2 regions of the Virgibacillus dakarensis genome follow, and region 2 is predicted to be linked to the other one. Evidence: a T-box and tRNA genes for the amino acid it is inferred to sense, from the RefSeq annotation. Region 2 holds a T-box; the other holds one or more tRNA genes.

Region 1 (12,344 bases), 1.2 Mb from region 2:
AAGTCTTGTTCGCCATGTACGATTAACAGCGGCGTTTCTACATTTTCGGCATATTTCAACGGTGAAAAATCCCATAGCTTGGCGGGATCGTCTAACAAATTTTTGCCAAGTTCCCATTCTGTGAAAAAGTAGCCGATATCACTGACACCGTAGAAGCTTAGCCAGTTACAGATAGAACGCTGTGTAACTGCTGCTTTGAAGCGGTTTGTGTGTCCGACGATCCAGTTTGTCATAAAGCCGCCATAGCTTCCCCCGGTTACCCCAAGCCGATCGTTATCGATAAAGTCATAGTTTTCCAGGGCATAATCGACAGCGGACATTAAATCGGTATAATCACCATTTCCGTAGTTTTTCCGGCATGCGTTCACAAATTCCTGTCCGTAACCATGACTTCCTCTAGGATTGGTGTACAGGACAACATATCCTTTTGCAGCAAGTAATTGCAGTTCATGAAAAAATGTTTGCCCGTACATCGCATGCGGACCTCCGTGAATTTCTAATACAAATGGATATTTTTTATTTTCTTTAAAATCATACGGATGCAGAAGCCAGCCCTCAATTTCCGAGCCATCCTCTGCCGTAATCGTTAATGTCTCCGGTTCACTAAGAGAAACCTCTTCTAAAAGTTCCGCATTGGCATTTGTTAATCGAGTCAGTTCCGTATTTTTCCACTGATAAAAGTTACATGGATTTGTTGGGGTACTGATCCCAAGAATAAATGTATTGTCCACTCCGTTATAGGAAAAACCGAAGACATGATTGTTATCTTTATATAACACCTCCATATTGCCTTTTAAGTCAGCTTGGTAGAGCCCTGTTGTACCGTGATCACTGCCGATAAAGAATAATTTATCCTCAGCAAGCGACCAAACCGGACCTTCCGTCGAGTAACCCATTCGTGAATCGCCAACCATGACATCACCAAGCTGCATATCGACTTTTGAACTTAAACACGTGCGTTCTTTCGTTGCAACATCGAACACATACAGCTCGTTTAATGTCGCCCCACTGTAGGCACATTCATGGCCGAAGCAAGCAATTTTATCACCGCTTGGCGAGAATCTGGCATTGCCGTATGACCCATTTCCATCCGTTAGTTTAATTACATCCTTTGTTGCCAGATTTAACATGAAAAGATCATTTGTTAAAGCATAATCAGCATCATCGTCAAGGTTTGCGGAAAAAAGTATAAGATTTCCATCAGGCGAAATACCCTCAAATCCATGATCGGTATCGTTAACCGTCAGCTGGGTAAAGGTAGCTTTCTCTACATCATAAAGTACTAATTGAGCACGTTTGTCATCATGAAATCCATGTGCATCAGACTTATGCTTTAGACGATCAATGACAATTGGCTCCTTTGCTTGCTGTTCTTTTTCCTTTTGCCGTTCTTCCTTGGTTTGTTCGTGCTGATTCCCAACGTCATCATCCTCTTTCAAGCTAGCGGTAAAGACGATATATTTCCCATCCTTTGACCATTCCGGATTAACGGCACCATTTTTGAAAAATGTCAGTTGTTGTGCCTCGCCGCCGTTTGTTGGAACTACCCAAAGCTGGGACAGCCCGCTCCGTGTCGACTGAAAAACAAGTTTCTTCCCGTCTGGGGAGAACCGTGGATGACTATTTTTGGCGTTAGCAAACGTCCATTGCTTGGGTTCTCCTCCGTTAATTTTTTGCAAAAACAATTGTGATTGGTACTCGTTATCATCATTTACCGTAGCGGAAACAAATGCATATGTATCTTCATTTGGCGCGATTTGCGGGTCACTGTACATGGCAATTTTTGTTAAATCTTCAACGGCTAATGCTCGTTTCACTTTTGGCATAGAAATATCCTCCAATTAATCGTTTTGTTAATTTTAAACTATTTCGAGTTTCGAATCAATTAGAATAATAGAATTTTAGAAATACTAGTTTACGTTTTTCAGAAAGTTCTTTGTTTGTTTTGGACGATTAAAAATATGAATGGTTGTATCTCGCTGCTGATTTAATTTTTGATGAATGATTGGAGCTTTGCTCTTATTAAATTGGTAAACCCATTGAACAAATTCAAGGTCAAGTTTTTCGGGGCAATCCTTTCCAATATCGGGTCGCGTTTTCTTGTGGTATTGAATCCGGCGTTTTACAATTCCATATAAACAGCGAATGGTGCTGTAATGCAGGAAAATGACCGTATCAGCATGTTTGAGCCGAATATCCATTGTTGAACTGTAGTTTCCATCGATAATCCACGTATCCCGATTTATGATATGCTGTTGTGCTTGAACTAATGCTTGACGTTCAATTGGCCGCCACCCTGGCTGCCAGAAGATGGCATCAAGATGATAAACTGGTATATCAAGCTTTTCCCCAAGCTGTTTTGCCAATGTTGACTTGCCTGCACCACCAGAGCCGACAATCATAATTTTTTTCATGGCGTTCCTCCTCATCAATTGTGAACCGAAAACCCCCTTACAAACGTGGCAAGGGGGAATACGCTATGATGTATTAGGTTGTCTGTGTGACCTGATTCGGTAATATTACTGCATCCTTTTCATATTCTGCCTGAAGCTGTTTGGTAGTCGCACCCGGTTTTCCGTCCGCTATTGTTTTTCCATCAACCGAAATGACCGGCATGATTTCCGACGTGCTGCTGGATAAAAATAATTCATCTGCCTGTGCGATATCTTCAACCGAAAATCCTTCCTCATTAAAGGGTATCCCAAGCTTTTTCGCAAATTGTTCAACGCGTATCCGTACACAGCCATGCAAAATGTTGTTTGTTGCCGGATGGGTGAAAATTTCACCGTTTCTAACCAGGTAGACATTAGATGAACTGCACTCGGTTACAAACCCGTCTTTATGCAAAATTGCTTCATAGCAGCCATGTTCTTTTGCTTCTTGTTTTGCCAGAACATTAGGCAGCAGGTTCAAGCTCTTAATATAGCAGTTTTCCCAGCGGACATCACGCTTCGTAATCGTTCCAACACCATTTTTCAAAAACTCCAGGTTACGTGATAATGCTGTTACATATGCGTATACATTAGCTGGAACATCCTCAGGGAATGTGTGCTCTCGTGGGGCTGATCCTCGAGTAGCTTGAAGATATACTTTGGCATCTGTTTCGACCTCATTTTTTTGCAATAACGTGTTTAATAAATTTGTAAGCTCATCTTTGGTAAATGGCAACGCAATTTTCACGGCCTCTGCTGACCGGAACAAACGATTGATGTGCTCCTCAAGCAGGTAGTATTTTCCGTTATAGATACGGATAACTTCGTATACACCATCGCCAAACTGTAATCCGCGTTCTTCATAAGGATACTGCAGTGTGTCACGATGGGTAAATTTCGTTTGCGATAAAATAATTGGATAGTTCGCCATTCTTTCGCCTCCCATAAAAGCATAAGCCTATTCTATATCTTCCCGTTGAACTTGTAAATGAGGAATTAATTTATCACTACACCACAAAGTGTACGTAATCCAAAAAACGGGAGGGTGGGGAGGAAGGGCAAGCTAAAACCGTCACGTCCTGTGCGTCGCAAATCCTAACCGAATGAGGTTTCATTTTATAATTTGAGTGATAAATATCATAGTTTTTGTTTAGCGGCTTCTATATAATGGTATTGATAAAGAAAAGCATTCGTGTTGTTGTTCGGGGATTGCACCTTTTTCCCGTCTATCTTAGGAAAAGGACTGTGATGGCAAATGGAACCTTTATTGCAACGATTGGATAGCCATGATCATGATATGCTGATTGCCAATACAAAACGATTTTCTGTGAAAAAGGGCGAAATGATTTTTACAGAAGGAAGTCGCGCGGATAATTTATATTTTATTCAAAAGGGTAAAATCCGCATTTTTAAGGATCTTGGTGAAAATAAAGAGATAACAGTCTTTATTCGTGGTGAGCAAGATTGCTTCGGTGAGATCGGTATTTTTAGCGGGAAAAAGTACTCAAACACAGCTAAAGCAACAAAGGATAGTATTCTATTATCACTGGAAAGGCAAGGAATTGAAACCATCTTAGGGGAGAACGGGAAATTGGGATTACAGTTCACGAAATGGGTTGCTGAGTCATTGGAAGCAAGCAAAGCCCAAACACGGGATTTTCTCATGTTTGGTTCGGAGGGCGCTGTCGCATCTGTCTTTGTCCGTTTTGCTAACATGTACGGGGTCGTCACCCCGAACGGAGTCCGAATAACCGAGCCGGTCATGATCCGCGATGTCAGCATGTATGTCGGAATTTCCCGAGAAACGGTAAGCCGGATTGTGAACAAATGGAAATCGCAGGGGATACTGACAAATGATAATAAATACTTTTTGGTGAAGGAGATAGGGTATTTAAAAAAATTACTTGCTTGTGATCAATGCGGTGTAGAAAATTGTATATTGTAGGAGGCTGGGACAAAAGTGTTTTTATCAAAGAAAAATCCGAACTATATGATGATTTGTGCATAACCCCGCTCCGGAAATATACTTCGCTAAAGTAGAGCATTGTTCGTTTTTAGAGTTGAACGTTTTAATTATGTCCCAGCCCCTTGTTATTTTCTATAAAAAAACGACAAATTTTTTAAGTTTACCTAAAAATAATGATTGACTTCCAACAAAAAATAGGCATCGAAAAGTTCTAGTGATAAATGAACTTTTTGATGCCTATTTTAACGTTTTTTGTTTAAAATGTACGTCATTTATTGAAAAAGAAAAATAAAAAGCCTCCCTAAATGTGTTAAAATTTTATTGGGTTAAAACAAAATATATGAACACAAAAAGGAGACTCTTTATGTCTAATCATAACACATTTAACCAATCAATTTATACCACAAAACGTTCCATTTTTCATTTTGCGTCCAAATTAACCCAAGGGCTGCAAAAACCCAACAAAAACTTTATCCTGGACATGTTATTTGGACTAGCAAAAGGCAGATCTGTTTTGCTTACTAAAATTGCACGCGCTCTGGAAGAACCCATTGAAGCGATACAAACCGTCAAGCGACTGTCCAATCGCATGGACGAATTTCACGAAACATCCGAGCTGTTGGAGAACTATGAGGAAATGGTAAAACCTTTTCTACAAGAGGAAGATAATCTGGTTTTAGTCGATAATTCCGAGATTGTGAAATCTACTGCCAGTAAAATGGAAGCACTTGGACAAGTGAGAGATGGTTCAACAGGAAAGATAGGCAATGGATATTGGACAACCAACATGATTGCCGTGGCTCCGAAAACAAAGCACCCGATTTCAATTTATTCCCATCTGTACTCCGCCGCCGAAAAGGGATTTGTCAGCGAAAATGAAGAAACATACAAGGGCTTGGATTACGTGAATCAACTTGTAGAGGCAAAGAAGGCAACCTTTGTGATGGATCGTGGGTATGACAATATAGAAGTCATGAAAAAGATCCTCAAGCAGAAAAATAACTTTATCATTCGTTTGAAGAAAAATCGGAATTTATTGTACCAGAATAAAAAATTCCCTGTACACAACTTAGCGATCAGAAGGAAAGGGAAAATCAATTTTCGTTCTGAAATAAAGGGAACCGTATATGATTTGAAAGTCTCTCATCTTACTGTGGAAATTCCTTCGCTAAAGGGTCAAAAATTCACTATGGTTGTGGTGTATGGATACGGAAAAGAGCCGATGGTGCTGCTTACAAATAAACGGGTTCAAAAAAAGGAAGAGGTCCTGTCTATTTTGAAAGCTTATATTACTAGATGGCGTATCGAAGAAATGTTTCGCGTTCAAAAGCAGGAATTTGACTTAGAAAATGTTCGGGTTCGTACATTGCCAAGACTGAAAAGAATGTTTTTACTCGTTTCCATTATGATAACGTTTATGACGCTGAAAGTAGAAAAGCAGAATGGATTTTTCCATGACGTGATTGAACGGGCAAAAGGGATTAAAGCAAAGGATAAAATTAAGATGTTTCTATATCGTTTTTCAGCGGGGATGGAAGCCATATTGATAAAAGACAAACATGGCATTCGGCATTTTAAATACATAGAGAAACCAGTAAGTTCACGGCAGCTAACATTACAACTCTGAATTTATTAATTGAATAGTAAGAAAAAACATACTGATAAGTATGTCTATTTGTGCTGGTTAAAAATTTGCTTCCTTCAATAAAAACGAAAAAAAACCTTCTAAAGGACTCTTAAGGTGAAATAATTCCGTTTTATGCGGCGAAAAAAGGTAAACTTAAAACAAATTTCTCTTGATTCATGGCGAGTCAGTTGGTATAATAAAAAATGCATTGAAAAAATGCGGAATGCGGGTGTAGTTTAGTGGTAAAACCTCAGCCTTCCAAGCTGATGATGAGGGTTCGATTCCCTTCACCCGCTCCATACATATGTCATAACGCAGTGTTTCGTTATTTAATATACGAAGCGTTGCGTTTTTTATTGTTTAAGAAATTGGATAGTCGAGAGGGGCCGCGTCCAGCTCCAGCGGATAGTGTGCTTTACATATAACGGTGCGACTGTTACATCTGAGTATCCCGCGGTTATAATTAGCCGCATTACTTGAATAAAAGGCTTCCCAGATAGTATTCTTAAGGAATAAATATTAAAATATTGAGGGATTTACATGAAAAATTTAATGCAACAGTTAAAACAACTTGATGGAAAAGGGTATAAGGCGTACAAAAGTCTACAAGGGCACTACAAATACGACCGTTTTAGCCTTTACATTGATTATGTGCAAGGAGATCCTTTTGCTTCACCATCAAAAATTCGTATCGTTGTGCCACCACAACAACGTTCCATAAAAGAGGAATGGATAGAAACGTCCTATCGTAAAGTGGCAGCAGAAGATGCAATTGCGCGAACAGTAGGGAGAGCAGTTGCTGGAGGCAGACTTCAGGTGAAAGGATCTGGCAAGAGCGGGGCAATTCTGTTTGATACACCGGGTCAGGAAATACTGGAAAGAAGTGCCGTTCAGATCGATTCAGCTAGTACAACGATTTGTATCTCGGTTGGTTTACCTGCGAATGGGAGACGAATAAACGGCAGGGAAGCGGAAAAGTTATTTGCGCAAGTGATTCCTTCTATTATGCAAAAATCGATCTTTACCATTACCGATCAAGAAATTGAACGGGCTGTGCAATTGGCCGATCAGCAGGAAGCGATTCGGGTCGAAATGCGGGATCAGGGCTGGGTTGCCTTTATTGCTAATGGCGCAAGTTTGCCAAGAGAGAGCGGTGTAAGCAATCGTCCACTTAAACAGGCGGTTCCGTTTCAAAGTCCGGAAGAAAATGAAGTTGCGATCAGCATCCCGCACCGAACAGAACCGATCACTGGAATGGCTATCAAAAAAGGAATCACCTTAATTGTTGGTGGTGGCTATCATGGTAAAAGTACGGTTCTGGAAGCAATTGAACGTGGGGTTTACTCCCATACGAAGGGTGATGGGCGTGAATTTGTTCTTACCGATCCAGATGCGGTAAAAATTCGTGCAGAGGATGGCCGTCAGATTACCGGGGTAAACATTTCGCCATTTATTTCGAACCTGCCACATAAACAGGACACACAATTTTTCTCAACAGAAAATGCAAGTGGCAGTACGTCACAAGCAGCAAATGTAATGGAAGCACTAGAGGCTGGTGCGACAACATTACTGATCGACGAGGACACGAGTGCAACCAACTTTATGATTCGGGATCATCGCATGCAACAGTTGGTGAAACAAGAACAGGAGCCAATTACACCTTTTATTGACAAGGTGAAACAAATGCGTGATCAGCTTAATATCTCGACCATCCTCGTAATGGGAGGTTCCGGTGATTATTTTGCAGTAGCCGATGAAGTGATGATGATGGATGAATATGTGCCGCATAATGTAACGGAGAAGGCTAAGGCAATTATGGAGCAATATCCAATGGAGCGGAATCATGCCAATACCGGAAAGTTTGGTGTTATCTCGGATCGGCGTTTAAAGCAGAGCAGTCTGCAAACACAAAAAGGAAAGCGGGCCAAAACGCAGGCAAAAGGGTTAACCAAAATCCTGATGGGAAGAACAGAAATTTCATTTGGTCAGACCGAACAATTGACAGACGCATCACAAACCCGGATGATTGCCGAGATAATTTCCTATTTGGACCGGACGAATGGATTGGAAAAGGCAGGTTCTTTAGCGGAATTGCTTACGACAATAGAGCGAAAAATAGATCATAATGGGTTGGCTTCATTTACAGCATTTCCAAACCAGCATCCCGGTGATATTGCCCGCCCACGCAAATATGAAATTGCTGCCGTATTGAACCGAATCCGGACATTGAAGGTAAGCCAACTGGATTAGGGCGGTTCACTGCCGGGGTTACGTGGTTACTGTTGATATAATGCAATTTACTGTCGATGTTCCGAGTTTAACTGTCGATATTCAGTGCTTTACTGTTGATATTGCCAGTTTAACTGCCGATATTACCCGGTTCACTACGGATATACTTGCGCAATTTACTGCCGATGCAACACAGTTCACTATCAACGTTAAGGAATTGGAATTGGGAATGGTATGGGATCTATGTACAAGAAAGAGGAAGTGAGTTCAATGGATGTAGGACAGCTGAAACAAGAAATAGTTGCATACAGCAAGGAAATAGGCATCGATAAAATTGGCTTTGCTTCTGCCGATGTGTTTGGAGAATTAAAAGAACGGCTCAAACGTCAGCAAACTCTCGGCTATCAATCCGGGTTTGAAAAGGGATCGATCGAGGAACGGACCGAACCAAAGCGATTATTGCCGGAAGCACAATCGATCCTGTCCATTGCCATTGCTTACCCCTCACGTATGAAGAACGCACCAAAGGGAACCAGGGAGGAGCGTCGCGGGATTTTTTGCCGGGCATCCTGGGGAACCGATTATCATGTTATTTTAAGGGAGCGCCTGGAGAAACTGTCCGCATTTATTGAGGAAAAGGTTCCAGAGGCCTCCACTAAAGTGATGGTGGATACAGGCGAGCTTTCGGACCGTGCGGTGGCTGAGCGAGCAGGTATTGGTTTCAGTGGTAAAAATTGTGCCATCATTACGCCCGAGTTTGGCTCTTATGTTTACCTTGGTGAATTAATCACAAATATCCCGTTTATCCCGGATTCACCGGTTGAGGATAGCTGTGGAGATTGCCGCAAGTGTCTTGATGCTTGTCCAACCGGAGCACTTGTTCAGGGCGGGCAGTTAAATGCTCAGCGCTGTTTATCATTTTTAACCCAGACAAAAGGATTTTTGGCCGATGAATTCCGCGTGGAGCTTGGCAACCGTGTATATGGCTGTGATACATGCCAGCAGGTTTGTCCGAAAAATAAACAAATGGATTTTCATCTTCACCCCGAAGCTGAACCACAACCGGAAGCTGCCAAACCGAAGCTGAAACCGATGTTACGCATATCGAATCGGGAATTTAAGGAGACGTTTGGTCATATGGCTGGTTCCTGGCGTGGGAAGAAGCCCATTCAGCGAAATGCGATAATCGCACTTGCACATTTTAAAGATGAAACAGCTGTAGACGAATTAGTTGCAGTGATGAACAATGATCCGCGTCCGGTCATTCGCGGAACTGCAGCGTGGACACTTGGGAAAATTGGCACGGATGAAGCAATTACAGCAATTAAGGAAGCAATGGAAAAGGAAACTGATGATCAGGTTTTGTTCGAAATGGAGAAAGGGTTAGATTTCCAGAAGAACAGATACTAATGATAGAAAAGGGGGGAATAAATATGGGAGAAACAAAGCTGTATTACGACGAAATGGTTTCACCAGTCGGTTCATTATTAATCATTAGTGACGGCCAAAGAATCGTTCGGATCGATTACGGCTCAATGGCCGATTTGGAAACACAGCTGGAAAAGTGGGGGGATCGTTATTTTGACCATCCGGTGTTTGTACAGGATGCAAAGAAAGTGAACCATGTAAAAGAACAGCTTCAGGCGTATTTTCAACGTAAAAGTCAGGAATTTTCGTTCAATTTTGCTTTTCACGGAACCCCATTTCAGCAAAAAGTCTGGCAGGCTCTATATGATACGATTCCATATGGTGTAACGAAAACATATAAGGATATTGCTGTAACAATTGGCAATCCGAAAGCAGTGCGGGCAGTCGGCGGGGCAGTCAATAAGAACCCGTTCTCAATTGTTGTACCGTGCCACAGGGTAATTGGTACAAACGGGAAAATGGTCGGGTACAATGGTGGACTGGATAAAAAAGAGTATTTGCTGCAGCATGAACAAGTTTTGCTAGTGTGAATAATTCTAAGGTATTATTTTTGGAGTTAACAACATTCAGGAAAACGGAAGCATTGTTCGGGATTCAAGTTTAAGAGGATGTTCAAAAAGTCCGGTGAAAATGACACTTCGAGATAAGGGGATCTTCGACTAAATTCCGACACGTCCTGTGTCGAACGTCGAAGTCACCACATCCTGTGGAAGCTCGTTGGCTTGTTTCTCCGCTGCTCATGTATCTAATTGTATAGGGGACCTTCTGCTAAAACCACCCACGACAATCGCCAACAGCAGAAGTCAGCACTTCCTGTGCAAGGTGAGCTGCTCGAAACTACGCCGCCTTGAACTGTGACTACTGGACGTGCTAGTGTCGGCGTTGCAACAGGACGCCCGAGAACTTAGCCGACCTCGGTCCTTTTCATCCTCCTTTTTGAACACACTCTTTAAAAATCAATTCTTGAGACAACCTTTCTCTCCATATATATGTAATGGAGGGGATTTTTTATGGAAATAGTAAAGGATTGGTGGGTTGATTTCTTTCAATCAGAAGTTACGCATGAAGAATGGTGGAGGCGGAAAAAAGATTTATGCAAAGAGCGGGGAGTAGAAATTAGCCGCATTCAGGGGAATGGACATATTTTCCAGGAGTTGCGTTATGATCGGGGATCAACCTTTCAATATAATTTGCATGTATCCTATTTAATGAAACAAGGGGAATATTTTTACCGTGAAGAGCAAGTAGTACCGTTCCAATTTCGAATTAGCAGCGATCAAAAGATTGAACATCTGCCCCTTGACCGAAAGCTTGAAAATACCGGTGAAAATAAGATACTGCCATCTGACGGGGAACGAGATTTGGAGGAACATCGCTTTTCTTATGATAGGTTAGCTGCAGTGAAATATGCAGAACGTTGGTGGAACAGCTATAATCCTGCTTTTCGCACATTTACTGTCGATTGTACAAACTATATTTCGCAGTGTCTTTATGCTGGAGGGGCGCCAATGCGGGGGGCACCAGACAGGGGGAACGGGTGGTGGTACCAAAATGACAATTGGAGTTTCAGCTGGGCAGTAGCTCATTCGCTTCGCTGGTATTTAAGCGGTTCAACAAAGGGTTTAAAAGGGAAAGAAATGGAATCAGCTGAGGAGCTAATCCCTGGTGATGTGATTTGCTATGATTTTGAAGGGGACGACAAGTGGAATCACACGACAATTGTCGTGGCGAAGGATGCGTATGGAATGCCGCTTGTCAATGCCCATACAGATAACAGCCGCAACCGGTATTGGTCGTACGAAGATTCAACTGCATGGACGCCGAATATCAACTATAAGTTTTTCCGCATTGGCGAGTAGTGGTATAATAATCTTCGTATTTAACAAGGTAAGGAGAATGAATTGTGAGTTTACACGTTGTTTTATATCAGCCAGAAATTCCAGCAAATACAGGAAATATAGCTAGAACATGCTTAGCAGTAGGTGCAACACTACATTTAATCCACCCGCTTGGATTTTCTACCGATGATAAAATGGTAAGGCGGGCTGGACTCGATTATTGGAAACATGTAGATATTCGGGAATACGATTCACTCGAAGCATTATACCGGACATATCCAGATGGTAACTTTTACTATATTGAAAACTTCGGAAAAAAATATTACACGGATTATGATTATAGTAATACGGCGGAAGACCTGTTTTTTGTATTTGGCAGGGAAACGAACGGAATTCCCAAAAACTTGTTAGAGGGAAAAGAAGATAAATGTTTACGAATTCATATGACTGATAAGGTACGGTCACTGAACTTATCCAATACTGCAGCAATTATTGTGTATGAAGCGTTAAGACAACAAGGGTTTCATGGCTTGAAATAAAAAGCTGCTCCGCTATAAAACGGGGCAGCTTTCTTTTTATTGTTTTGTTGGTTTCCCGGGCTTTGCTTCATAACCTGAAGTAAAGCAAGATACAATAAATGTAACAATAACTCCCATTAACAATGCCATTTTCATGTTCTGTTGCCTCCCTTTTATAACTGTATGTAAAAAGATTATCGTTAATTAATATGTCCTTATTATACCGAATAATTTTCCGGATGTGAACTATTTGCGGGGATAGTTATAAAAAATCCGAAGAGACAAATGAAAAACATCTCTAAATCG
Region 2 (12,344 bases):
TTATGGTGCAAATTGCCGAAAATACCTTAAATGAAGTGGATGCAATATTGTTTATGATTAATGCCAAAGAGGGCTATGGCAAGGGTGATCAATATATTATTGACCGCTTGCAGCAAGTTAAAAAACCGGTTTTTCTCATTATCAACAAAATTGATTTAATCCATCCGGATGACTTATTTCCACTCATCGAATTATATAAAGGGAAATATGACTTTGAGGAGATCATTCCAATCTCGGCGTTACAAGGAAATAATGTGGACCATATGCTTGATGTTTTAAAGGCGCATTTGCCATCAGGACCCAAGTATTATCCCGACGATCAGGTAACGGACCATCCGGAGCGTTTTATTATTAGTGAATTAATTCGGGAAAAGGTTCTGCAGTTAACCAGGGAAGAAGTACCGCATTCTATCGCAGTTGTAATTGAGAATATTGAAAAACGGGACTCAAACGCTATATTTATTCAGGCAACGGTTATCACAGAAAGAAAATCACAAAAAGGAATTTTAATTGGGAAACATGGGAGTATGCTGAAGGAAATTGGTAAAAAGGCTCGTGCCGATATTGAAGCTTTACTTGGAACAAAGGTGTACTTAGAGCTTTGGATAAAGGTGCAAAAGGATTGGCGAAACAGACAGAGCCAACTGCGAGAGTTGGGTTTTCGCAGTGATGAATATTAAACATGGTAAATTTTAAAACTCATTCATTCCGGAAGTGTGGTCATTATAATAGGGAGAGGTTCAAAAAGTACCAATTCAAATGTTATATAGAAAGGCGGGGTTTCTTGTGATCGACTTTACGTGGAAATTATTTAGTCAAACGGGGAACATTGAAACCTATTTATTATTGAAAGAGTTGGAAACAGAACCAAAAGTAAATGGTCAAACTAAACACCGTGACGAAGAACTATCACAACTCGATACCAACCTGTAGCACATATTTAAAGTTTAGGATCTGGTAAAGAAAGGTGAAGCTATGTGCTCGAAAAAGTGGAAGGAATTATTATCAAAACGCAAGATTATGGTGAAACACATAAAATAGTTACGATATTTAGTAAAACGATCGGGAAATTTGCTGCCATTGCCAGAGGCGCAAAAAAACCAAAGAGCAGAATGGCTGCCGTTACGCAGCCATTCATTCATGGGGAATTTTTAGTTTATTTGAATTCGGGGTTAAGTACGATTCAGCAAGGTGAGATGCTAAATTCTTTACGATCGATTCGTGAAGATATTGTCAAAACGGCATATGCGGCTTATATTGTTGAATTGACAGATAAACTTGTGGATCAAAAAAAGCCTGATCATTATTTATATAATCAGCTTCTGTTAACTATTGACTGGATTGCTGGTCATGATAGTGCGGAGATTCCAATTATCATGTATGAAATGAAATTGTATCAAAAAGGCGGGTTCGCTCCAACTGTTAATCAATGTGTCCATTGTGGCAGTACAGAAGCGCCGTTTTCTTTTTCCATTCCAGAAGGTGGACTGTTATGCAGAAGGTGTTTACATCTTGATAATGAAGCAATCCCATTGTCAAATAAACTGGCAAGGCTTTTGTATCTGTTCAGTAGTGTAGGGCTTGAACGAATTGGCAATATATCAATGAAGGAAGAAAACATACGGCTTATCAGACAACTGCTCGATGCTTATTATGACCGGTTTGGCGGATATTACATAAAATCCAAAAAGTTTTTAAAACAGCTTGACAAGTTCAGGTAAAACACAAAAGCGGAAGCGCCCGGTTAGCGGCGTATGGACTGGACTGAGCCGTAGGAGATAAAGGAAACATGCCCCTGCAAAAGGGGTATGCCGACGTTGGGCGCAAAGCCCGTTCTTAGTCGGCCTTCCTTCTTACCCGAACCGATGTTGACTTATCGGACGGAGGCGAGGGAAGTCCACTAGCCGCTGGGTGCTGGAGCTGGACGTGGCCCATCTTGATAACCAGTGATTCCAACTGATAAATTTCTTAATCTCTTGATAAGTAAATATTGTTGACATAAACGACAAAATACAGTATGATTTGTACATAATTTTCAAGTGATATAAGATTGCTGTGATGGAGAAAAAGTACTTGTAACTGCTATTTATAGCGAGTCCAGAATGGTGGAAGCTGGATAATAGGATTACAGGGAAGGCGCTCCTGAGCAATTTCGGATAAAGTGGCTCTGATTAGGAGCAAATAGGGTGGAACCGCGGGCAAAAATCCGTCCCTATGTCTTGGAAACATGACATAGGGACGGATTTTTTCTTTTGGATTCGGTTTAATAATTGGGAGGAAATAATAACATGAACATTCAAGAAATGATTTTAACATTGCAAAAACATTGGGCAGAGCAAAATTGTCTTTTAATGCAAGCTTATGATGTAGAAAAAGGTGCAGGGACCATGTCGCCAATGACACTATTACGAAGTCTTGGCCCGGAACCGTGGAATGTAGCCTATGTAGAGCCTTCAAGGCGTCCAGCTGATGGCAGATATGGTCAAAATCCAAATCGTTTATATCAGCACCATCAGTTTCAAGTCATTATGAAGCCATCACCTGCAAACATCCAGGAGCTTTATCTCGACTCACTAAAGACACTTGGAATCGATCCATTAGAGCATGACATCCGATTTGTTGAAGACAATTGGGAAAATCCAACACTTGGTGCTGCCGGACTTGGATGGGAAGTATGGCTTGATGGGATGGAGATTACCCAGTTTACGTATTTTCAGCAAATTGGCGGCCTGGAAGCAAACCCGGTTGCTGTTGAATTAACATACGGACTGGAACGACTGGCTTCTTATATCCAGGATAAGGAAAATGTATTTGACCTGGAATGGACGGATGGCGTAACGGTAAAAGATATCTTTCTGCAGCCGGAATACGAACATTCCACCTATACCTTTGAGGAATCCGATACAGAAATGCTGTTTGAATTATTTGCGATGTACGAAAAAGAAGCAAAAACAACCATGGAAAAAGGGCTGGTATTCCCGGCATATGACTATGTATTAAAATGTTCGCATACGTTTAATTTGCTAGATGCCAAAGGAGTTATTTCCGTAACCGAACGAACCGGATATATCTCGCGTGTCCGTAATTTGGCAAAAGGAATTGCAAAGGCATATGTAGCCAAACGCGAAGAACTTGGATTTCCGATGCTGAAGGGAGAGCATAAATAATGGCGAAAGACGCGTTATTTGAAATTGGACTGGAAGAATTACCTGCACGCTTCATTGATGATGCAGCAAATCAGCTGACAGCTAAAACAAAAAAGTGGTTAGAAGAATTACGTATTTCCTACGACTCCATTTCTTCTTATTCTACTCCAAGGAGACTTGCTATACTGATTCACGGCATGGCCGAAGAACAGACTGCAGTGGAAGAGGAAGTAAAAGGTCCGGCTGTAAAAATAGCACGTAATGCGGATGGAGAATGGACAAAGGCGGCGATTGGGTTTACGAAAGGCCAAGGCAAAACAACCGATGATATTTATACAAAGGATATTAAAGGTACATCATACATTTTTGTCAAAAAATATATCGAGGGAAACCCGACTATTAAACTTTTGCCGGCATTTAGGGACATTGTTTTATCCTTGCAATTTCCTAAAAATATGCACTGGGGAACGGAAACACTCAGGTTTGCAAGACCAATTCGCTGGCTTGTTGCATTATATGGCAGTGAGGTTGTTCCGTTTACGATTGCCCATGTTCAATCAGATAACGAAACATACGGGCATCGTTTTTTAGGAGGCAGGATCACACTTACCCACCCCGCGGAATACATTGTCAAGCTTGCCGAAAACTTTGTAATCGCTGATCCTGCCAAGCGCGAAAAGCTGATTACCGATGGAATAAAAAAAATGGAAAACGAAAAAGGATTGCAAATTCCAATTGATCCCGACCTGCTTGAGGAAGTACGCAACCTGGTTGAATATCCAACTGTATTTATTGGTGAATTTGCTGATAGTTTTCTGGATTTGCCACCTGAAGTGTTAATCACGTCCATGAAAGAACACCAGCGTTATTTCCCTGTTAAATCCCCTGAAGGAAACCTATTGCCTTATTTCATTGGGGTCAGAAATGGCGATATCTATCAGCTAGAGACAGTTGCTAAAGGGAACGAAAAAGTATTGAAAGCACGGCTCGCTGATGCACAATTTTTCTATGAAGAGGATCAAAAGCATCCGATCGATTTTTATTTGCAAAAACTGAACAAAGTCGTCTTTCAGGATAAGTTAGGTACAATTCATGATAAAGTGGAACGGGTCATCCAAATTACAAAAGAAATCGCGGAGACATTGAAACTTGATGATACGAGCAAACAAAAAGCAGTCCGGGCTGCTGAAATTAGTAAATTTGATTTGATGACAAATATGGTTAATGAATTTACGGAACTTCAAGGGATAATGGGCGAGAAATACGCCATCAACTTTGGTGAAGATGAGACGGTTGCAAAAGCAATTGCCGAACATTATTTGCCACGACATGCAACAGACCAGCTGCCGGAAACAATTGAAGGGGCGATTGTAAGTGTTGCTGATAAACTGGATACGATTGTTGGCTGTATCTCGGTTGGATTAGTTCCGACAGGTTCTCAGGATCCTTATGGACTGCGGCGGCAGGCTGTTGGTATGTTGAAAATTCTGCAAAGTGGCAAATGGAAAATTTCAGTAGAACAATTGCTGAATATAGCGCTGAAATTGTATCAATCGCTTGATATTGAACAGGGCGATATAGAAAAAACAGCAATGGAGTTACATGAATTTTTAGCGTTACGTGCAACGTATTTATTAAAAGAGGCAAATATTGAAATAGATATCATTCAGGCGGTATTATCAAAAGCGATTGGCGTTGTGGACTATACCATTGCCAAAGCAGGCAACCTGTCGGAAAAACGTAACCAGGCTGACTTTAAACAAACCGAAGAGGCATTTACCCGTGTGTTGAATTTAGCAAAAAAAGCGGAAAGTACTGCTGTGGAGAGCCGGTTGTTTGAAACACCTTCCGAAACCTTTTTATATAAGAAGTTTAAGGAAGTGCAGGCTGGCTACCAGCAAGCTAAAGACAGCTTGGATGCAGAACAGGCTTTACTGCAATTAAGTGGTCTGACGGAGGAAATTCATAACTTTTTCGAACATAATATGGTGATGGCAGATAACGAAGCAGTACGAAACAATCGTCTGGCATTGCTTCATTCACTTGCGGCATTAATTTATGATTATGCCGATATGACGCAAATAAGCTGGAAACAGCATTTTTAGTCGTCTAGGAAATTATAAAATTTTGCGGCTGTAGATAACTTAATAACCGGATAAGCCACGTCCGGCTCCAGCGCCCAGCGGCTAGTGTGCAACACCCGCCTCCGTACGATAAGTCAACATCGGTTCGGGTAAGAAGGAAGGCCGACTAAGAACGGGCTTTGCGCCCAACGTCGGCATACCCCTTTTGCAGGGGCATGTTTCCTTTATCTCCTACGGTAGGAATGTTCGGTTAAAACCACCGCTCCCGGCGGCAACACCGAACCACCCTGCTTGGCAGGGCGCAGCACATACGCCGCTAAACGGGCGCTTGCGCCTTAGTTCTGATAACTCTACAACCTGATATTCTTTTTGTGGCAAATGGTATATAATATTGTGAAGATTAGTATGTCATATTGTCCGAGTAGGTGGTGAAAAGGTGGAACTATCAAAGCGACAGGAACAAATAATTGAAATAGTCAAGGAAAATGGCCCAATTACTGGTGAACACATTGCCGATCGGTTGTCTTTGACACGGGCAACATTACGTCCTGATTTAGCAATCTTAACAATGGCAGGTTTTCTTGATGCCAGACCGCGTGTTGGCTATTTTTTTACAGGAAAAACGGGTTCAGAGCTATTAACTGAAAAAATTAAAAAGTTCAAAGTCCACGAATATCAATCTGTGCCGATCGTTGTCAAGGAAAGTGTATCCGTTTATGATGCTATTTCAGCAATGTTTTTAGAGGATGTTGGGACATTATTTGTTGTTGATAACAACGCTTGTCTGACAGGAGTTCTTTCACGTAAGGATCTGCTTAGGGCAAGCATCGGCAAACAGGATTTAAACGATATACCAGTGCACATTATTATGACACGAATGCCCAATATTACGGTGTGCAGGAGAGAAGATCCACTGTTAGAAGCTGCCAAAAAATTAATTTATAAGCAAATAGATGGATTACCGGTAATCAAAGATACGGACGCTGGTTTGGAGATTGTTGGACGTATTACAAAAACAACGATAACCAAGGCTTTCGTTGAACTAATTACAGATGGACATGTATAGAGGATGTTCAAAAAGTCAGCAAATAATAAGTGACGAACGCTAGAGTTGGCAGCAAGGGATCTTCCGCTAAAACCGCCCGCGATAATAGCCAACGGAGAAGTCAGTACTTTCTGGGCAAGCCCGGTGCCAAGAGCTAAGCTGTCTCGACCTTCAAGATCCAATTCGGCAATTTTTTGAAACCTAGAGGGGGAGGAATAGTGATGGGAGAAAAACCATTAGTTTATGTATTATCTGACTCTGTTGGTGAAACAGCAGATTTGGTAATAAAAGCTGGTCTGAGCCAATTTAATAATGGCGAATATAAAATTCAACGTATACCTTATGTAGAAGATAAAGAGACAATTGATGAAGTGCTTATTTTGGCAAAAGAGCAACAGGGTATTATTGGCTTTACACTGGTTGATCCTGAACTGCGCAACTATTTGAATCTGGAAGCGAAAAAATTTAACGTGGAAGCAATTGATATAATGGGACCGATGATGGAATCCATGGAACGGTTGTTTGGTAAACCGCGGCTTGAGCCTGGCCTTGTTCATAAGCTGGATGAAGACTATTTTAAACGGGTGGAGGCTATCGAATTCGCTGTAAAGTATGATGATGGACGAGATCCACGTGGAATAGCCCGGGCAGATATTATTCTAATCGGTGTTTCACGGACATCGAAAACCCCTTTGTCGCAATATCTTGCCCATAAGCGAATAAAGGTTGCGAATGTACCAATTGTTCCAGAAGTAGATCCGCCTGAAGAATTGTTTGAAGTAAGTCCGGAAAAATGTATCGGCCTGAGGATCAATCCGGTGAAATTAAATGATATTCGCAGAGAAAGACTGAAAGCTTTGGGGTTGGGTGATCAGGCGACATATGCGCATATGGACAGGATCCATCAGGAATTACATTATTTTGATAAAATAGTCGAAAAAATTGGCTGTAGAGTTGTTGATGTATCAAACAAAGCAGTGGAAGAAACGGCAAACAGCATTTTACGGATTATTAAACAAAACTAAAAAGCGTTTTTCATATTATCGGAGAGCATTCTGCCTGAAGTAAGGTTAGAATGTTTTCTTATGAAACAGTATTTTTTAATAGCAATTTTAAAAGGCTTGTATTATAATTAGTTTTTGTGTGAAAAATGTATGGCTAAAGGGGCATAATCAGAAAAATAAAACATTGCTAATTAGGAAGGATTCTGTTTCGGCTATGTAGAACTTTATAAATATGGAAAACGAATATTGGTTCCATTAACAATAATCACCCAAGCTGACAATGATTTAAGAACAAAGGCGTAAGCGCCCGTTTAGCGGCGTATGTGCTGCGCCCTGCCAAGCAGGGTGGTTCGGTGTTGCCGCCGGGAGCGGTGGTTTTAACCGAACATTCCTACCGTAGGAGATAAAGGAAACATGCCCCTGCAAAAGGGGTATGCCGACGTTGGGCGCAAAGCCCGTTCTTAGTCGGCCTACCTTCCTACCCGAACCGATGTTGACTTATCGTACGGAGGCGGGTGTTGCATACTAGCCGCTGGGCGCTGGAGCCGGACGTGGCTTACTTTGACATGAGTGGAATAGAGCCTGGATTCTTATACTTTCTTAACTAATGAGAAAAACGTGCAAAAAATTCCTTCATACGGCATATACATGAAGAAGTCCTTCTTAGTTTCTCATAACAATAGAAGGAAATTTTTTTCAAGTAATAAAAAATATTTGTCGAATCGTGAAGGGTTTTCTTAAACAATCTCGAATATTAATATAGTATGGTGGTTTCATATGCCTAAACAAATTCCAGAAGATGTAATTGAAAGGATTCGAAAAGCAAATGACATTGTGGACGTCATTGGCGAATACGTACAGTTGAAAAAACAGGGGAGAAGCTATATGGGGTTGTGCCCTTTTCATGGGGAAAAGACTCCTTCCTTTTCCGTCACCCAGGACAAACAAATTTTTCGTTGCTTCGGCTGTGGAAAAGGTGGAAATGTTGTAACATTTTTAATGGAAATGGAGAGTTACTCCTTTTATGAAGCACTTAAATTCCTGGCTGACAGAAGCGGTGTAAAACTGCCCGAAATGGGTATGCGCGAAAACAGTTCACTATCGGAGGAAAATCAAAGTATTCTCTCTGCTCATGAATGGCTGCAAAAGCTTTACCATCACCTGCTGCGATTTACGAAGGATGGGAAAGAGGGATACCAATATCTGATTGATCGGGGCATTAAGCAAGAAACGATTGATCTTTTCCAATTAGGATTTGCCCCGAATGTGAAGGATTTTACAGCCGAATTTCTTGAAAAAAAAGGGTTTCATCAACAGGTATTAGTCAAGGCTGGTTTACTATCCTTACGGGATGACGATACTGTAGCCGACCGTTTTAGGGGCAGGGTCATTTTTCCGATTCGCAATCATTTAGGTAAGACGGTAGCGTTTGGCGGGCGGGCAATTGCCGGTCAGGAGCCGAAATATTTGAACAGCCCGGAAAGTGATCTATTCCAAAAAGGAAAGCTCTTGTATAATTTCGATCAGGCCAAAAAACATATCCGTTCCAGTGGTGAAGCAATACTGCTTGAAGGATATATGGACGTTATTGCAGCATTTCAGGCAGGTGTCAAAAATGTCATCGCTACGTTAGGTACTTCCCTAACCGAAAATCAGGCAAAGTTATTAAGAAGGTATGTTGATACAGTAGTTGTTTGTTATGATTCCGACAATGCTGGTACTGAGGCAGCTTATAAAGCTGCCAACCTTCTTAGGCAAGTAGGGTGTAAAGTTAAGGTTGCCCGAATGGAAGATGGAATGGATCCAGATGACTATATTAAGGCATACGGCGCTAATGCATTTACCGACAAAGTGATCAAAGCAAGCGACACCTATATGAGCTTTTACATGCGATATATGAAAAAAGATTATAATTTAAACCTTGAAGGAGATCGCATAAACTATCTGGAAATTGTTTTAAAACAACTGGCGGTGATTGATAATGCTGTGGAACGGGAATATTATGTAAAGGAATTAAGCAGGGAATATGGTTTAACAATGGATACGTTAAATCAGGAAATCCTCAAAATCCGGCAAAATATGGGGATTAATAAGGATAAGAGGGAAAAGAAAAGATATACTACTAATAATGCAAAAGATATTCATCAAAACAAAAAGCTCTTACCTGCATTTCATAATGCGGAACGACAACTTATTGCATATATGTTGAAAGATACAGCAATAGCTGATAAAGTGCAAGAGCAAGTTGGCGGTTCCTTTAATTTGGAAGAGCATAAAATTATTACAACACATTTGTATGCTTACTACGAAGAAGGGCATCCTGCAGATGTCAGTCTATTTGTTGACAGGCTTAATGATGAAAAAATCATTCAGATTGTCATTGAAATCGCAATGATGCCTGTAGTTGAAGATATTAGTGATAAAGAGATCAATGATTATATACGGATCATTCGTGCCGAAAATAGTGATATGGCAACCATTAAAGTGTTAAAAGAAAAACAACGATTAGCTGAACAGCAAAGTGATCCAATAAAAGCTGCGCAAATTGCTATGGAAATCATTGAAATACAAAAACAGTTAAAAAGCCCAATTTGATTTTTAAGAAGTATGAAAGGAGGGGGACTCATGGCTGAAGAAAAAAGTGCACAAACAAAAGACAATCAAAATGAGTTAACACTTGATCAAGCAAAGGATCAATTGCTGGAAATAGGAAAGAAACGCGGTGTCCTTGCGTATGAGGAAGTTGCCGACAGATTGTCCGGATTTGAAATAGAATCAGATCAAATGGACGAGTTTTATGAGTACCTGAATGAGCAAGGTGTTGAAGTAATCGGTGAGTCTGAAGAAGATCCCAAGATGCAGCAAATAGCAAAAGAAGAAGAATTTGATCTAAATGATTTAAGCGTTCCACTTGGTATCAAAATTAACGATCCGGTACGAATGTATCTGAAGGAAATTGGCCGGGTTGATTTATTATCAGCTTCAGAAGAAATTGAACTGGCAAACCGGATTGAACAAGGCGAAGAAGAGGCCAAAAGACGACTTGCTGAAGCAAATTTACGTCTGGTTGTTAGTATTGCGAAACGCTATGTAGGCAGAGGCATGCTGTTCCTGGATTTAATACAGGAAGGTAATATGGGACTAATGAAAGCTGTCGAAAAGTTTGACTATCGCAAAGGATTCAAATTTAGTACGTATGCTACATGGTGGATTCGCCAGGCAATCACAAGAGCGATCGCTGATCAGGCAAGAACAATTCGTATACCTGTTCATATGGTAGAAACAATTAATAAACTAATCCGTGTTCAACGCCAATTATTGCAGGATCTTGGCCGCGAACCAACTCCAGAGGAAATTGGCGAAGAAATGGAATTATCTCCTGATAAAGTTCGGGATATTTTAAAAATTGCCCAAGAACCCGTGTCACTTGAGACACCAATTGGTGAAGAGGATGATTCGCATTTGGGCGATTTTATTGAAGACCAGGAAGCAATATCTCCTTCAGATCATGCTGCATATGAGTTGCTGAAAGAACAATTGGAAGACGTATTGGATACGTTAACTGATAGGGAAGAAAATGTATTACGTTTGCGCTTTGGGCTTGATGACGGGCGTACGAGAACCTTGGAAGAGGTTGGTAAAGTATTTGGTGTAACAAGAGAAAGAATCCGCCAAATCGAAGCAAAAGCACTGCGCAAATTGCGCCATCCTAGTCGCAGTAAACGGTTAAAGGACTTTCTTGAATAAACTATCGTTCAGTCATTGGACACGGCTGTGGATCAATGACTGCGCATTATTTTTTTACGATCTGATTGCAGATACCATTTGGATAAAAAGGTGTATGGAAGGAGAATCGATTGCAACAATCATTAGGGACAGACAGACCGGAAAAGTCATAAGTTATCGCCTAACGTATGTTGTAATTATCTTCTTGTGCATCTTGCCAAATGGCTAAAATTAAACATAAGTTCATTTAACCAATTTATATTACAGTTGCTTTTTGGTACCGTTTTCATTCCTTGTTATCTATTTTACGAAATTTCATCTGATATTGCAACTCAATATCTTAATTTTATTTTGCGGTTTTTCGTTTTAGCTGGATAGACCTTTGAAAAAAGGGATACGCTTTTCAGATTATATTATCAGTCTGTGGGCAAAAGTCGATTGAGAAGGTCGACAGAACATCAATATAGCATGTCTCGTGTGTCACAGAGAGGTCAAAGCGGTGGAGTGAGGAACTGGAAAACTTCCCCGAATATGCATGGTACGTGCAAATAGCGTATGATGACAAAATTTGATTACTGGCTGATTTTGGCATAAAGCCATTGGAACTGCCCGGTATTACCGGCATTATTTTTAAAACGGTATATAATGTTTTGTAAGTTTTCACATCTTATTCCTTTAAACTACATGCAATTTCGAGTAAAATAAGGATAGTCTTTTTTTATAAACTGAATAAGGGGATACATAAGGAGGAAAATACGGATGAAGAAAAACCCAGTCATCCCTTATGCACTTATTGCCGTAATAGGGATAGCTTTAGTAATAGTTATATCTATTGTGGGTATTGACCAGCGTGAAGCTATTCAAAAGGCAGAAGAAGGCGGGGATACACAACAAAGTGCCGAAGATAAAGGTGAGGGCGCCTCAACAGACGATCCGGAAGCTATTTTTGAAAATACTTGTGCCAGCTGTCATGGTGCTGATTTATCTGGCGGAATGGGACCAAACCTGCAGAAGGTTGGCGGTAAACTGTCCAAAGATGAAATTAAAAACACAATCCTGAATGGTAAAGGACAAATGCCAGCGGGATTAGTACCGGATGATCAGGCAGAGGCACTGGCAAAATGGCTTTCAGAGAAAAAATAGCGGATAACAAACATAAACTACAGGGGAAAGCTTTCTGATACATACAGAAAGCTTTCTTTTATCCTGCATAAAGGAGAAGACAATGGCGCAACAATTAACACTTTCCGATCGATTAAAACAAGTTGCTTTCTTTTTACCTGAAGGAGCTGTTTTCGCTGATATCGGTTCAGATCATGCCTATTTGCCAGTTTTTGTA

What was found. The T-box of region 2 lies ahead of glyQ (glycine--tRNA ligase subunit alpha). A T-box ahead of a tRNA ligase gene usually reads a tRNA of that ligase, here a tRNA-Gly.
Region 1: it has a tRNA-Gly gene. The T-box ahead of glyQ (glycine--tRNA ligase subunit alpha) is inferred to sense a tRNA for this amino acid. The anticodon was not compared.

Annotation. Positions count from the first base shown of each region.
Region 1 covers NZ_LT732553.1:403,676-416,019, forward strand. The annotation lists gene CZ382_RS02095 (S9 family peptidase) at 1-1,826, opposite strand, end outside; gene CZ382_RS02100 (DNA topology modulation protein) at 1,911-2,414, opposite strand; gene dat (D-amino-acid transaminase) at 2,488-3,363, opposite strand; gene CZ382_RS02110 (Crp/Fnr family transcriptional regulator) at 3,688-4,377, shown strand; gene CZ382_RS02115 (transposase) at 4,763-6,025, shown strand; tRNA gene CZ382_RS02120 (tRNA-Gly) at 6,251-6,324, shown strand; gene CZ382_RS02125 (ABC-ATPase domain-containing protein) at 6,566-8,275, shown strand; gene CZ382_RS02130 (hypothetical protein) at 8,298-8,519, shown strand; gene queG (tRNA epoxyqueuosine(34) reductase QueG) at 8,525-9,664, shown strand; gene CZ382_RS02140 (methylated-DNA--[protein]-cysteine S-methyltransferase) at 9,688-10,212, shown strand; gene CZ382_RS02145 (amidase domain-containing protein) at 10,693-11,541, shown strand; gene trmL (tRNA (uridine(34)/cytosine(34)/5-carboxymethylaminomethyluridine(34)-2'-O)-methyltransferase TrmL) at 11,586-12,059, shown strand.
Region 2 covers NZ_LT732553.1:1,586,788-1,599,131, reverse strand. The annotation lists gene era (GTPase Era) at 1-680, shown strand, start outside; gene CZ382_RS08105 (YqzL family protein) at 787-933, shown strand; gene recO (DNA repair protein RecO) at 978-1,721, shown strand; T-box leader at 2,047-2,217, shown strand; gene glyQ (glycine--tRNA ligase subunit alpha) at 2,289-3,167, shown strand; gene glyS (glycine--tRNA ligase subunit beta) at 3,167-5,251, shown strand; gene CZ382_RS08085 (helix-turn-helix transcriptional regulator) at 5,667-6,296, shown strand; gene CZ382_RS08080 (pyruvate, water dikinase regulatory protein) at 6,497-7,300, shown strand; gene dnaG (DNA primase) at 8,057-9,874, shown strand; gene rpoD (RNA polymerase sigma factor RpoD) at 9,905-11,026, shown strand; gene cccA (cytochrome c550) at 11,765-12,148, shown strand; gene CZ382_RS08060 (tRNA (adenine(22)-N(1))-methyltransferase) at 12,231-12,344, shown strand, end outside.